DNA from 3 places in the Vibrio sp. R12-SW3-ISO1 genome. Region 3 is predicted to be linked to each of the others. Evidence: predicted binding sites of a transcription regulator. Region 3 holds the regulator's gene; each other region holds the start of a gene.

Evidence for each region. Region 3 encodes MetJ, which represses methionine synthesis genes. Its sites were predicted from a motif close to TTAGACNTNTANANGTCTAA; they were not measured.
Region 1: a site for MetJ is predicted at 1,773-1,792, ahead of metH (methionine synthase). Genes of this name have one in related genera too.
Region 2: a site for MetJ is predicted at 2,710-2,729, ahead of metA (homoserine O-acetyltransferase MetA). Genes of this name have one in related genera too.

What each region holds. Positions count from the first base shown of each region.
Region 1 is NZ_JCBDGK010000058.1:1,722-6,879, reverse strand. Features, by position in the region: gene metH (methionine synthase) at 1-1,724, opposite strand, end outside; gene AC6R0R_RS18880 (cation:proton antiporter) at 1,894-3,171, shown strand; gene AC6R0R_RS18875 (GGDEF domain-containing protein) at 3,316-4,476, shown strand; tRNA gene AC6R0R_RS18870 (tRNA-Asp) at 5,037-5,113, opposite strand; rRNA gene rrf (5S ribosomal RNA) at 5,155-5,158, opposite strand, start outside.
Region 2 is NZ_JCBDGK010000046.1:22,467-27,624, reverse strand. Features, by position in the region: gene rlmF (23S rRNA (adenine(1618)-N(6))-methyltransferase RlmF) at 1-653, shown strand, start outside; gene AC6R0R_RS14105 (hypothetical protein) at 683-829, shown strand; gene pilW (type IV pilus biogenesis/stability protein PilW) at 835-1,551, opposite strand; gene metA (homoserine O-acetyltransferase MetA) at 1,746-2,687, opposite strand; gene AC6R0R_RS14090 (ATP-binding protein) at 2,870-3,265, shown strand; gene AC6R0R_RS14085 (DUF3859 domain-containing protein) at 3,235-3,672, shown strand; gene AC6R0R_RS14080 (ABC transporter permease) at 3,682-4,818, opposite strand; gene AC6R0R_RS14075 (ABC transporter permease) at 4,815-5,158, opposite strand, start outside.
Region 3 is NZ_JCBDGK010000044.1:7,729-12,886, forward strand. Features, by position in the region: gene AC6R0R_RS13390 (bifunctional aspartate kinase/homoserine dehydrogenase II) at 1-1,124, opposite strand, end outside; gene AC6R0R_RS13395 (O-succinylhomoserine (thiol)-lyase) at 1,124-2,290, opposite strand; gene metJ (met regulon transcriptional regulator MetJ) at 2,550-2,867, shown strand; gene AC6R0R_RS13405 (malic enzyme-like NAD(P)-binding protein) at 2,981-4,261, opposite strand; gene rpmE (50S ribosomal protein L31) at 4,502-4,723, opposite strand; gene priA (primosomal protein N') at 5,049-5,158, shown strand, end outside.

The sequences.
Region 1 (5,158 bases), on a different contig from region 3:
TAGTTATTACCGCGAAACGAGAACGACACGTTGGATACGCCACCTGAAATCATCGCATACGGCAGATCGCGTTTGATGTCTGCTACGGCTTCAATGAAATCGACGGCGTAGTTGTTGTGCTCTTCAATACCGGTGGCCACCGCGAAGATGTTCGGGTCAAAAATGATGTCTTCCGGTGGGAAGCCCACTTCGTCAACCAAAATACGATACGCGTTCGTACAGATTTGGAGTTTGCGTTCACGCGTCTCCGCCTGACCCACTTCATCAAACGCCATCACAATCACAGCGGCGCCGTAGCGTCGGATCAGCTTGGCCTGCTCAATGAATTTCTCTTTGCCTTCTTTGAGCGAGATCGAGTTAACGATGCCTTTGCCTTGGATGCATTTCAGACCCGCTTCAATCACCTCCCACTTCGACGAGTCGACCATAATCGGCACACGGGAGATTTCAGGCTCAGAGGCGCACAAGTTAAGGAAGCGCACCATACAGGCCTGCGCATCAAGCATGCCTTCGTCCATATTGATATCGATGATTTGTGCGCCGTTTTCCACTTGCTGACGTGCCACTTCCAGCGCTTCATCATACTGCTCTTCTTTAATAAGACGCTTGAATCGTGCCGAGCCCGTGACGTTAGTTCGCTCGCCGACGTTAATAAATAGCGTCTCTTTCTCAATAGTGAGCGGCTCTAACCCTGACAAACGGCACGCGACGGGGAGCTCTGGCAGCGCGCGCGGTGTTACACCATCGACCACACGAGCCATTTCACGAATATGCTCTGGTGTGGTACCACAACAGCCACCAATTAAGTTAAGAAAGCCGCTTTTCGCCCACTCCTCAACATGTTGCGCCATCTCTTGTGGCGACAAGTCATACTCACCAAACGCATTCGGCAAACCGGCGTTTGGGTGCGCCGAGACAAAAGACTCCGCAATACGCGAGAGTTCATCGACGTATGGACGCAATTCATCAGGGCCAAGTGCACAGTTCAAGCCAAACGATAACGGTCTAACGTGACGCAGTGAGTTGTAAAAAGCTTCGGTAGTCTGACCAGAGAGCGTACGTCCAGAGGCATCGGTAATCGTCCCTGAAATCATCACAGGCAGGGTAATGCCGAGCTCTTCAAATACGCTATCAACGGCAAACGCACACGCTTTGGCGTTGAGGGTGTCAAAGATGGTTTCGATAAGAATCAGATCGCTGCCGCCTTTGATTAGGGCGCGAGTCGACTCAGAGTACGCCTCGACCAACTGATCAAAGCTGACGTTGCGATAACCTGGGTCGTTCACATCAGGAGAGATGGAACAGGTGCGGTTGGTTGGGCCCAATACGCCCGCGACATAGCGAGGTTTGTCCGGCGTTTTTGCCGTCCATTCATCGGCCGCCTCACGTGCAAGTTGGGCCGCTGCGAAGTTAATCTCTTCGCTTAAACTCTGCATGTCGTAGTCGGCCATCGCAATCGTGGTGGCATTAAAGGTATTGGTTTCGAGAATATCCGCACCGGCTTCTAAATAGGCGCTGTGGATCTCTTTGATCAATGTAGGCTGAGTCAACACCAACAGATCGTTGTTCCCTTTTAAATCACAATGCCAATCGGCGAAACGCGTACCACGATAGTCTTGCTCTTCGAGCTTGTAACCTTGGATCATGGTGCCCATGCCACCATCGATCAAAAGTATCCGTTGTTGCAATTGCGCTTCGATTTGCTGCCTTACATTACTTCCCACAGTACTGCCTCATTCCTTTCGTTATTTCCCCATCCTATCACAGATCAAAAAGGAGTCTAGACGTCTAAACGGTAAAAATACGTCTCACACCACGGGTAAAAATCATTTGCTATTTGAACAAGTCAGTAACAAAATTCTTGTTCATAATTTGTTACATACTGGAACGCTCATGTCAGTCTACTACACACTCTGCTTTTTATCGGCTGCTGCAATGCTGATTGCCTTTGTAAACAGCAAGATAGGTAAAATGCAGACCACCATCGCCATCACTGCGGGCTCTATGGTGCTGTCGTTACTCATTTTGGTTGCAGGCCAAAATGATTGGTTCCAACTGACAGAAATTGCGTCAAAGACGGTCGCCAGCATCAACTTCGAAGATTTTTTGTTGAAAGGGATTCTCGGCTTTCTCCTCTTCGCTGGCGGATTGGGCATCAAACTGCCCAACCTTAAAGATCAAAAATGGGAGATCACTGTCTTAGCCTTGGGCGCCACGCTGTTTTCGACGTTCTTCATCGGATTTGGTCTTTATGCTTTTTGCCAATGGCTGCACATTCCGTTTGATCTGGTGTACTGCTTACTCTTCGGGGCACTGATCTCTCCGACGGACCCGATTGCCGTGTTAGCGATCGTCAAAAAGCTCGATGCCCCCAAACGTATCTCGACCCAAATTGAGGGAGAGTCCCTTTTTAATGACGGCTTCGGCTTGGTCATTTTCGTCACTCTTTACACTATCGCTTTTGGTCACGACACGCCGACACTGGGCAGCGTCACCTTGCTGTTCGTACAAGAAGCGATGGGTGGCATTGTGTATGGCTTTGCCCTAGGGCTGTTGTTCCACTACCTTATCAGCGCGACCGACGATCACTCTATGGAGCTGCTGCTGACCATCGGCATTCCCACTGCAGGTTATGCCTTTGCCGAGATTTTGCATGTGTCGGGCCCGTTAGCAATGGTGGTATCTGGAATCATGATCGGTAACTGGACGCGCTTTATCGGCTTTTCAAAAGAGAGTGAAGATCACCTCGACCATTTCTGGGAGCTGATCGATGAATTCCTTAACGGGGTCTTGTTCCTTTTGATCGGTATGTCGATGTTGCTGTTTGAATTCCATCAAGAAGACTGGATCATGATGGCGGTCGCCGTTCCTTTGGTCTTGCTTTCGCGTTATCTGAGCGTGTTTTTCTCTTACGTAGGGTTTAAGCGCTATCGCACCTACAACCCTTGGTCCATTAAAATCCTTACCTGGGGCGGCCTAAGAGGTGGATTAGCGCTGGCCATGGCACTCTCCATTCCCTCTGGCATTTGGGTCATTCAAGATAAGCTCATTGACGTTAAAGAGATCATCTTGGTTATGACTTACTCTGTGGTGGTATTTTCCATCTTAGTGCAAGGCTCTACCATTACCCCAATGATAGAGAAAGCCAAACGGGCAGAGAAACAGGCCTAGTGCCCGCAGCAGTGTGCATCAATGCCAGCAAAATACGCTGGCATTTTTCTACCTGTATCGGATAAATGACATCCGATTGCAGCCATCGCCAAGCAAAATGTCTACTATAACTCATCGATAGGCGCCCCCATCTTTGGCTACGTTATGGAAAACCTCTCTTTAGACATTCGCACACTTAACTTCACGGTTATCGTCTTCTCCTTTATCTATTCTTCAGGCTTGTTCTTTTATCAAGCCTCGCAGAAACAAGTTCAAGGCCTAAACCGACTGGCCGCTGGCATCTTTATGATTGGCTTAGGGCCGCTGTTTTTAGGTTTTCGAGGAACCGCACCAGAGTGGCTGACCATAGTGCTCGCCAATACCCTCATCATGCTGGGTTTTCTTTTTACCGTGAAAGGCATCTGCGCGATTCGCGCCTATCACGCTAAAGGAGTGCGATGGTTAGAGGGGGCATTGCTGCTAGCAGGTCTACTGTTTGTTTTCTTTACCTATGTAACACCATCCATCAACGCCCGTATTCTTATCTTAAGCGCCTACCTCAGCGCCTCCTGTTTTTTCGCTGCTTGGGCACTGCTTAAGGGCGAGAAGGACGATGCCAAGTTTCCTCTTCTCATGATGGTGATCCCATTTGTCAGCTATGGCAGTTTTATGATGTTTCGCCTCGTCTATACCGCGCTGGGGCCTACAATTAGCAGTTATATGAGTTCTGGACTGATTCATGCCCTGACCTACCTATTCTGCATCATATTAATGGTTGCCATTAGCCTGAGCATGCTATGGCTCATCAATGCGAGATTGCTCGACTCCATCCATCAGTTGTCACAAAAGGATCCATTGACAGGAATCTATAACCGACGAGCGATGGACTCGTTACTGCCTTCTCTAGTTCGTCAATCGAAAGAGGAACATCTGCCCCTTAGCGTGATAATGACCGATATCGATAACTTCAAACAGATTAACGATGAGCTAGGGCATCTGGTGGGAGACAAAACCATTGAGAAAGTCGCCAAGCTTATGCAGCACGCTCTACCAGACTCGGTTTTGGCAATACGTTTTGGCGGTGATGAGTTTATGCTACTGTTACCCAAGCACACAGCGGAAGAAGCGATTCAACAAGCAGAACTATTGAGGCAAAAGGTGGCGCTGAATCCTATCGTAAGTAGTGTTCATCTTGATTGCACCATGAGCTTTGGCGTCGCAGAACTCAAACGCAGTGACTCGGTGGATGACCTACTCTCCAATGCCGATGTTGCCCTCTATGAAGCCAAAAATGGTGGACGAAACCAAGTAGTTGTTGCCCAGTGACCGCAACCATTTGTTGAGAAGCCCTGCCTATAGAAGGGCTTTTTCACATCTATACCGTCTGTACAAAGGTGACATTCAGAAACGGGAGCTGCCCCATAGAAACTAGAGACTTCGACTCTGCCGAGAACACTGAGTTGATGGCAATTTGTATTGCCTTGATGCGAAGAAGCCTACTTTTCTATCTGTAGTAGTGCAGCTTGATACGAGTTGCTGGCTGAGCGGGGGAGAGTAGATGGTCCGGCATTCCGGCCCGCGAGAAAGTGCACAGCACTTTCAGGAGCGTTAAACGTAAAAAAGCCCCAGTCTTTCGACTAAGGCTTAGTATAAATGGCGGAGTGGACGGGACTCGATGGTCCGGCATTCCGGCCCGCGAAAAAGTGCACAGCACTTTCGGGAGCGTTAAACGTAAAAAAGCCCAGTCTTTCGACTAAGGCTTAGTATAAATGGCGGAGTGGACGGGACTCGATGGTCCGGCATTCCGGCCCGCGAAAAAGTGCACAGCACTTTCGGGAGCGTTAAACGTAAAAAAGCCCAGTCTTTCGACTAGGCTTTCTAATAAGTGGCGGAGTGGACGGGACTCGAACCCGCGACCCCCGGCGTGACAGGCCGGTATTCTAACCAACTGAACTACCACTCCGCAGTGGTATCACTCACCTAAGCAAGTGTCCATAATTTGAAGCCT
Region 2 (5,158 bases), on a different contig from region 3:
GCATCTATCCGATCATTGGCGCGGTGGATTATGGCTGGCACTACGTTGGCAGTGATGTGGACGAGGTGTCGGTGGACAATGCCAGCCAGATCGCGAGCGCCAATGCGGTGTTGAAAGGCAAAATTGAAAGCCGGTTGCAGCGTGACTCTCGGTTTGTGTTCAAACACATTATCGCCAAAGACGAGCGTTATGCTCTGACTACCTGCAATCCGCCGTTTCATAAATCCCTTGAAGAGGCGCAGCAAGGCAGCGAGAAAAAACTGGCTAATTTAAGTCGCAATAGGACGAAAAAAGGCAGCAATAAGGCCGCGGTCGCCGCCGCCAATGCGCCACAACACACAACGCAGAAAGGTTCGCCTATACTTAATTTTGGTGGGCAGAAAGCGGAACTGTGGTGTCCGGGTGGTGAAGCCGCGTTTGTGAAAAAGATGGCGTTTGAAAGTCGAGATGTGGCATCGCAAGTCCTTTGGTTCTCCACCTTGATCTCAAAGAAAGAGAATGTCCGTTGGCTGCGTAAAAATCTTGAAAAAGCCGGAGCGCTGGAAGTGCGCGTGATTGAGATGAGCCAAGGGCAGAAAGTGAGCCGTTTTATGGCTTGGACGTTTCATGATAAAGCCAAGCGCGCCACTTGGTTTGATACCAAACCCCGTTAACCACTGATACCAATAGATGAGGAGGGCATATGGAGTTTGAGATTTATATGCCCTGTGAGCCCAGTTGGATTTGCGATAGCTTTCTTGCGCTGTTCGCGGTGCTGCTGTTGTGGGGACTGGGTTATTTTGTGCTGATTTTGTATCGAGAATACAAAAAAATCCACAAACGAAAATGATCAGTTTATCCGTTCGAGAGCGCTTCTAACTGCTTACGATACTTCTCTTCTAACGCGCTGTTCCCGGCGCGCTCTTCCAACTCGACCAGTAGGGCCAATGAGGCTTGTTGCACGCCAAACTGCTGGTGGAAGTTCATCAAGCGTATTCGCGCCGATGTGTATTCACCTTGCTCTATTTCAAGTTTAGTAAGGCGCAGCAGCGAGGTGACACGGCGCGGGTCGTGATCCAATGTGCGTTTGAAATAACCCATGGCTTGTTCGGGTTTGCCCGCTTTCAATGCACAGAGTGCTGCATTTTCATAGCTGGCGGAAATCAGGTAGTAGTAGGGCTGCTCAATGGCGCGATTAAACAGTTGATCAGCCTGAGGATAGCGCTCTTGTTTGCATAAAAACGTGCCGTAGTTGTTCATTACATTACCGTTTCTCGGGTGCTGTCTCAGCGCCGTTTTATACAGTTTTTCAGCGTCCGCTTCTTCACCGACTTGCTCGAAATAGTGCGCCATCGCCAATTGTGCTCGGTAATAACTCTTATCGTGCTGAAGGGCTTTTTCCAGATTTTCGCGGGCTTTCACCATATCACCCTGCTGTAAGTAACCCATGCCAAGGGCTAAGCGTGCATCGGCTTTTTCTCGTGGGTTGGCATTGAGCTCAGGCTCAGCGTTATTGTCCACCGTGACACAGGCAGAGAGAAGTAACACCAAAGGAAGGAGAAGGGTACGCATATTCGTTCAACTTTTGTAGTTCAGTAACAGATAACAAGCTTGTGCTTTTTTATACCTGATCCCATCTGGTGTTTGCGCCGATGAGTGAGACTCTGCGAGGGGTTTATCAGTTTCTGAGTGTGGGCGGAAAAAGAATGCGAGCGAGGGCGCGCTTGCGCCCTCGTGTTCGGTGATTGGGTATCGATTTCGACACGTTAATCATCTTTAGTAAAGTTCGCTTCGCTGAAGTGATCCAAATCGTATGGCGTTTGCTGGTAGACACAGTAGTTCAACCAGTTGGCAAAAAGCAGGTGCCCATGACTGCGCCAACTTGCGCACGGTTTGTTGTCGGGATTGTTGTTGGGGTAGTAGTTGACCGGAATCGCCGGTTCCATTCCCTCGCTCAAATCGCGGATGTACTCATTGTGCAGGGTGTGTGAGTCATACTCTGGATGGCCTGTTACAAACACATTGCGCTTATCTTTGGTGGCCGCCAAGTAAACGCCAGCCACGTCTGAGGTGGCCAAGATGTCGAGATCCGTGTGCTCGGCGAGATACTCCGGTGAGAAATCGGCGTAGCGAGAATGCGGTGCTAAAAAGGTGTCGTCAAAACCACGCAGAATGGGGTGAAACTCGTGATGAATTTGATGTTGATACACACCGGAGAGTTTCTCTTTGCGAGTGCGCTTAGGCAGATTGTAGAGCAGCTTTAACCCTGCTTGTGCGGCCCAGCAGACGTATAAGGTTGAGGTGACGTGCTCTTTCGCCCAGTTCATGATGGTTTTGAGGTGGTCCCAATAAATCACGTCTTCAAACTGGACCAGACCGAGCGGCGCACCGGTGATGATCAAGCCATCGAAATTGCGTTTTTTGATCATCTCAAATTGACGGTAAAAGTTGTCTAGGTGCTCGGTTGGCGTATTTTTACTCGGGCGATCATCAATGCGCAGCAGTTCAATATCGACCTGCAATGGGCTATTGGACAAGAGGCGTAAAAATTGCGTCTCTGTCTCAATTTTTTTGGGCATAAGATTGAGGATCAACACCTTAAGTGGACGAATCTCCTGCGTAGAGGCACGCGATTCGCTCATGATGAAGATATTTTCCTGACGCAGTACATCAGTGGCAGGCAATTGATCGGGGATCTTAATTGGCACAGCTTTCTCCCTAAGCTCTGTTATGGACGTCTATACATCTAAACTTAACCCAATCGGTATGAGATGTCGATAGCATTTTTAGGCCAAATTGGTTTACTATCTGCGCCTCGAACTCGGTGAGACTATGTCGGCATAGCCGCAAGCAAATCAGCGGACATCAGCCGCAAGGGAGTAATAGAGCGGTGAAATTGACCTTAATTCGTGGTCTGCCAGGTTCTGGCAAAAGCACCCTAGCGAAAACATTGCCAGCGGTGCACCTTGAAGCGGATATGTATTTTATCGCTGACGATGGCGTTTACCGCTATGACAAAGCGAGAATTTCCGATGCGCACGAGTGGTGCAGAGCAGAGGTAAAACGCGCGCTGACCAACAAGCAGGACGTGGTTGTCTCCAATACTTTTGTCCAGCGCTGGGAAATCGCACCGTACTACCGCCTCGCCAAGCAATTTGGCGCTGAGTTTGTGGTGATGGAGTGCACTGGGCAATTTCAAAATATCCACGGCGTTGAGCGCAGTACAATCGAACAAATGAAAAAACGGTGGCAGACATGGCAAAGCGATCGCCCGTTGTTGAAATGACCTCTTACGGTATTTACGACCAATGGGACTCCAAATCAAAGCATCTTCCTAAAATACAAGCGTTTACCACTAAGGTTCCGGCTGACGAGGACGTCGAGTTTGGCTTTATCGTCAACATCAAAAAAGCCAAAGGTGCGCTGATTGAGTTTTGTATCGATCATCCCGGTATCTTAGGCAAAAAAGGCCAGACGTTAGCGCCTTTCACCGGCGAGTTGCACGTGGGCAGCAACGATTGGGATTTCTACTTGGGCGATACGATTCAACTGCTTCATCCAGACGGCGGTTTGGAGTCGAATTTGGGGCGTTGGCACATGAGCATCGAGATGGACGGACGCGTGATTGCGCAAAAGACCTTCGATGTGTATGGCCGGGATGAAAACGAGTTTTGGCGCCGCCGAGGTTTTTAAACGCGGCGCTCAAACGTTATCGCGGCGATGTTCACGCAATGCGCGCCAAGCCATGAGGCTCCAACCCAGTGCTTGCACCCACAGCAGTGCGTATTGCGCCGCGACTTGATGCCATTCTCCCCCCATCTGATTTAAACGCAAGAATGCTTGGATGGCGGGCGTACTAGGAAAAAGCTGTGATAACCAAACGATGCCATCGGGAATCGCTTCGAGTGGCCAGATAAACCCCGCACTAAAAATCAGCGGCATTGAACTGATTAATACCACTAATGTCACCAACTCTCGTCTTGGTACTACCGTACCTAGCCAGATGCCTATCGCGCAGGATGCCAATAAGAAAGGCAGCAATAGAGTGACAAGCTCGGTGAGGCTTGCCAACTGCGAGACGCCGTGCAAGCGAAAACTCGGCCCGAAGTAATAACCGCTTAGCACCAAGTAAATACTCGTCAGCAGCACCATTCGCCCCCCCATCAAGGCGAGAGGGCTGACGTTAGACCAATAGCCACGACCATGCTTTTGCGTGCCTTGCATCAACCCGGCCGCCATCGCCAGCGTTTGCTGCAAAATCAGCACAAACACCGCAGGCACCACGTAATCGACATAGCCCATTTGCGGGTTAAAAGTGGGTTTGAGGTTGAGCTTGGTGGGCGCGAAGTGATTGGCCGCTGCGCTCAGTGGCTCACCATCAACAAGCAATTTCGCCACTGTGGTTTGCGCCGCTAGCGTGCCACCCGCTTGCCCCAAGCCTTCGACAATGGTGCCGTAGACCAAAAAGTACGAGGCATCCCCCGCGTAAGCCAAGGTCGGGCTTTTACCTAACATCAGATCTTTATAGAAATGCTCTGGGATCACCAAAATGCCGCTAATATCGCCACTTAAAAAGGCCACTTTGGCCGCTTCTATGCTTGAGTCACGCCGCGTGATGTGCACTTGGGGTGTCGCATCTACCATGCGCTCTAGCTGATAGCTGGTTTGGCTTTTGTCCAAGTTCACCACGCTGATGATTTGCTCGCGTGGGGTTTGGTAAGAGTAGGGCATTGGGTAGAGAAACGAGTAAAACACGACGCCACCAAACACGGTGAGAAGTACCACAGGATTATGCAGCAGCGCCTTTAGCTCCGCTTTCAGCAGTGCGGTAAACGTCATGACTGGTGCTCCTTAAGTTCGGCACGCGCGTGCCTGTTGGTGTCATCTGCAGCGTTAATAGCACTGTTGAGGTGCTTGCGAGCGAGAAGAAGACACAGCAGCGCTGGCAGTAGGTAGCCAAGCAGTGGCGTCAGATGCATCAATGTGGTGAGCGCCGATGCGCCATAGCTGACTTGGCTCACCTGCGCTTCAATATAGTGACTGATGGGCAAGAGTGAGCGCCAAGCTTGGGCGAGCGGCGACATGTCAGAGACCGGGAAAGTGATACCCATAAAGGCAAAACTTGGCGCAGTAAACGCGCCGGCAAAGCTCATCGCTCTCGCGGGATCTAAGGTCAAAA
Region 3 (5,158 bases):
GCGATGGCGGAATCTTGTAAGAAGCCTAAAGCGCCCCCTGCAATTTCCGAGGTATAAGCAAGGCGTAATGAGTGCTTATCCGCTTGGACTTCATAAGTCAAAGGTTCAAGTTGGGCGCGTTTCAAACTGCTCAGCACTTCTTTTTCCATGCGATTGAAATCATGGCCAGAGGCGAAGTTTAACTGAATCAACAAGACGTCATTGAGTGAGGAGATGATCTTGGCACCACGCCCAGACGCGAGGACGCGCTCAATGCGGCTAGAGCCAGATTCGGGGTCGTAGCTGCAGCGCAGGTGCAAGTCCATCGTACTTTGAGCGACAGGCTGCAAGGTACGGCTATGCAGCACGGGGGCGGCAAGGCGTGCCAGTTCACTTGCTTCATCAAGTCGCAATAGGGGCAGAAGACAAGCATCACTGACAAGGCGAGGGTCTGCGCTGTATACGCCAGCAACGTCGCTCCAAATCGTCACGCGACTGACCTCTGCGAGCGCGCCAATCACGGTGGCAGAGTAATCGGATCCGTTTCGGCCAAGCAGCACGGTTTGGCCTGCTTGGTTTTGCGCCATAAAGCCGGTAAACACCAGACGACGCTGTGAGTGTTGCGCCAAAATTTCCTTCAGTAGTGGGTAGGACTGACCACGATCCACTTCAGGTTGCGTGCCGGTTTCTGCCCGTAAGAAAGTGCGAGAGTCTTGCGCGATGGCTGGTAAACCCGCTTGATTCAATAGCGCGGCGAGCAGTCTTGAGGACCACATTTCACCGTGGCCAAGTACCGCAGCTTGCTCCGCCTCGCTTAACGGGGCGCTTAATTCGCCGAGGGTGGTGAACTCGTCTTTGAGCGTCGCTAGCATGTGCGCTTGTTCGTCGTCACTGTCAATCAAGGCTTCGATAAGCCCTGTTTGGAATTGTCGTACCGACTGCAACGCTTCATGGGCAAGGCGGCCATCTTTATAGAGCGCCTCGGTAAACTCAATCAAATGATTGGTGGTTTTACCGGCCGCTGAGACAACGATCAGATCATCGCTGCCAGAGTATTCCTTGAGTATGGTGACTACCCGGCGGTAGCACTCCGGATCCGCTAAGCTGCTACCACCAAATTTATGCAGTTGACGCGATGTCGTCATTACGCGGACTCCTTCACACAGTTAAAGGCTTGCTTGAGATCGTCAATCAGGTCATCGGCATCTTCAAGACCGACAGACAGACGCAGCAGTTGCTGAGAGACACCTGCCTCGGCCAACGCCTCTTCGCCCATCGCACGGTGGGTCATTGACGCTGGGTGACAAATGAGGCTTTCTACGCCGCCTAGCGATTCTGCAAGCGAGAAGAGTTTCAACTCACCGACAAACTGTTTCAGTTCTTCAAAGCTGCCAGCGAACTCGAAGCTGAGCATAGAACCAAAGCCTGATTGTTGTTTCTTGGCGATGTCATGACCAGGGTGATCCGGCAAGCTTGGGTGATAGATGCGGCCAACTAGTGACTCTGTTTTCAGAAAGTCGAGAATGTTTGCCGAGCTTTGTTCGTGCACCTTCATTCGTGCGCCCAACGTGCGGATGCCACGCAGCGTCATGTAGCTATCAAACGGCGTGCCGGTGGCCCCAATGCAGTTGCCCCACCAAGCCAGTTCTTCAGCGTGCGCTTTGGTTTTGGTGATCACCACGCCGCCAATCACATCGGAGTGACCGTTGATGTATTTGGTGGTTGAGTGAATAACGAAATCCGCACCCAGTTCGAGTGGCTTCTGGAAAATCGGGGTTAAGAAGGTATTGTCAACCGCGACCAGTGCGCCGACTTGTTTCGCTTGCTGGCAGGCTTTCTCGATATCCACCACACGCACCAAAGGATTTGATGGCGTTTCCAACAGGATAAGCTTGGGTTTCTGGTTGATGGCGGCGGTCAAGGCTGCGTCATCGGATTGGTCGACGAACAACACGTTGAAGTCGCCCTTTTGCGCGCGGGTATTGAAGAGTCGATAGGTGCCACCGTAGCAATCGTGTGGCGCGACAATCAAATCATCTGGACCGACAAACGCAGAGACCCAAAGGTTGAGCGCTGAGGTGCCACAATTGGTCACTACAGCGCCTTCTCCACCTTCTAACTCATACAGCGCCGTTTCAAGCAGGCCACGGTTCGGGTTACCAGAACGCGTGTAATCGTATTTCGGCACTTCACCAAACGCCGGAAAGCCATAATTGGTCGAGAGATAAATAGGGGGAACGACAGCGTGATGTTGGGTGTCTGACTCGATACCAGTACGTACCGCGATGGTGGCGGGTTTGCGCGTGCTCATAGCGTTTTCCTTGCGAACAGTAGTGACTTGTTTTAGGGAATGCGATATACCTGTTGCTTATCAGGTGTATCCGGCACCCAATGTGGTGTAGTGCTGCGACACACTCACAGTTTGGGCCGATTCACTCCTATCGCCAACCACTTTACTTCTCATTTTTTAAGACGTCAACACTTCTAGACGTCTATATGTCTTTGCTTGTAGCCATAAATACCGTTAAAATTGTGGTTTAAACACTCATACGCAAATATAAAGGTGCGCAATGGCAGACTGGAATGGCGAATACATTAGCCCATACGCAGAACACGGTAAGAAAAGTGAGCAAGTGAAAAAAATCACGGTCTCCATCCCACTTAAAGTCCTTAAGGTATTAACAGACGAGCGTACGCGCCGCCAGATCAACAACCTGCGTCATGCCACCAACAGTGAGTTGTTGTGTGAAGCGTTCTTGCACGCTTACACAGGTCAACCATTACCGACGGATGAAGATTTGCGTAAAGACCGTCCAGATGATATTCCCGCTGAAGTGAAAAAGCTGATGACGGAGATGGGGATTGAGTTTGAGGCGTTTGACGACTAACGCTGGCCCTGTTTTGCACCGAATTTGAATGCAAAAGCCGCTGACATCGTCAGCGGCTTTGTTGTTTTTGCTCAGCCAGAGACAAAGGTCGTGGCTGGTAGTGGGCGTCAAGGTTACTCGATATCCATGTAATGGTCAGGCAGCTCAATGCGTGCCACCCCGGATTCTACCGCGGCTAACGCGACCGCTTTGGCGACGCGGGGGAGCAGTCTTGGGTCCATCGGTTTTGGAATAATGTAGTCTGGGCCAAACGAGAGTGAATCCACACCCGCGGCGGTCAGAACATTGGCAGGGACCTCTTCCTTCGCCAGTTGACGGATCGCTGCTACGGCAGCGAGCTTCATCTCATCGTTGATCTCGCTAGCACGTACATCCAGTGCGCCACGGAAAATAAACGGGAAGCAAAGTACGTTGTTGACTTGGTTCGGGTAGTCACTGCGACCTGTACCCATAATAAGGTCATTGCGTACATCATGAGCGAGCTCAGGTTTGATCTCAGGATCTGGGTTAGAACAGGCAAACACGATGGGTTTGTCGGCCATCAATTTAAGATCATCTGGCGATAACAGGTTAGGACCAGAAACGCCAAGGAACAGATCGGCGCCTTCGATGACATCTTGCAGCGTACGTTTGTCGGTGTTGTTGGCAAACAGTTGTTTGTATTCGTTGAGATCATCACGTCGAGTGTGGATCACACCTTTGCGATCCAGCATGTAAATTTTCTCGCGCATCGCGCCGCACTTGATCAGCAGCTCCATACAAGCGATGGCAGCCGCACCGGCGCCCAGACAGACAATCACGGCGTCTTCCAGTTTTTTACCTTGCAGCTCAATGGCGTTTAGCATGCCAGCAGCCGTCACAATGGCGGTACCGTGTTGGTCATCATGGAAGACTGGCACATCACAGCGCTCAATTAATTGTTTTTCGATTTCAAAGCAGTCTGGCGCTTTGATGTCTTCTAAGTTGATGCCGCCAAAGGTATCCGCGATGTTGGCGACCGTGTCGACAAACTCATCGATGGTGCGATGTTTGACTTCGATGTCGATGGAGTCCAAACCTGCAAAGCGCTTAAACAGCAGGGCTTTGCCTTCCATCACGGGCTTTGATGCCAGTGGGCCAAGATTACCTAGGCCAAGAATCGCTGTGCCGTTGGAGATCACTGCCACCATATTGCCTTTTGCAGTGTACTTATAGACATTATCGGGGTTTTGAGCGATCTCTCGTACCGGCTCGGCCACGCCTGGGCTGTAGGCGAGCGCGAGATCTTGCGCGGTTTCTGCTTGGGTGGTCAGCTCGACAGAGATCTTGCCTGGTTTTGGAAAGGCATGGTAGTCGAGCGCTTTTTGGCGAAATTGTTCTTCAGGGGTCAGGTCTTGACGGTGGTCATCAGGCATAGAAATAGGTACTCGTTAAAATGATTCAGCACAAAGGGGGTTAATCATTTTAGAGGAACTGAGTCAAGCTGCCTAGGTCAGAATGCGAGCGAGTAGGGTAATATGTGGGAAACGACTGGAGATTAGACCAGATAGAAAGAGATATGACTGCGGGTTTTGCTGTGAATAGGTTAATTGCTCTAAATCTCTGGCAACAAAAAAGGACGCCGCAGCGTCCTTTTTCCTATCCGCGAGAAGGAATTACTTCTTACCGCTTGATAGAGCACCGAAACGCTTGTTAAAGCGATCTACACGGCCGCCTGTATCAACGATACGTTGCTTACCAGTGTAGAATGGGTGACATTTGTCACATACGTCTAGGTGGATTGATTCTTTGTCTAGAGTAGATTTGAACTCAAATGTGTTGCCACAAGAACAAGTTGCTGCTACTGCTTTGTATTCTGGGTGGATTCCAGCTTTCATGGGGTAACCTCAATATAGGCCGTGTCGCTATCCGATTCAGAGCCGGACACCACACGTAGTTAATGTAAAATGGATTTAGGACACCGCTGCCAGAGCAGCCATATCTCTAAGGCGCGATATAGTAATGAATAGTACGCCTAGGATCAACCGATTTGGGGTAGAAATCGCTACTTTTTTAGCCGCTGCAGGAGAGGGAGACACATGGATGTTATCGCGAAGTGGTGTTACCCGCGTCTCCTCATACAGACACTGAGATGCGCTGGCTTTTCTCACTCTGTCTTTTCCCTTAGACTAAACGCGTCATCGACCTGCAGTGAAAGACTGAATGAGACCCACCATCGCCCGAGTCGCGTTACCCGTACCACTAGATAAACAGTTTGACTATCAAATCCCTGGACACCTTTTTCCAGTGATTGGTGGGCGCGTGTCTGTGCC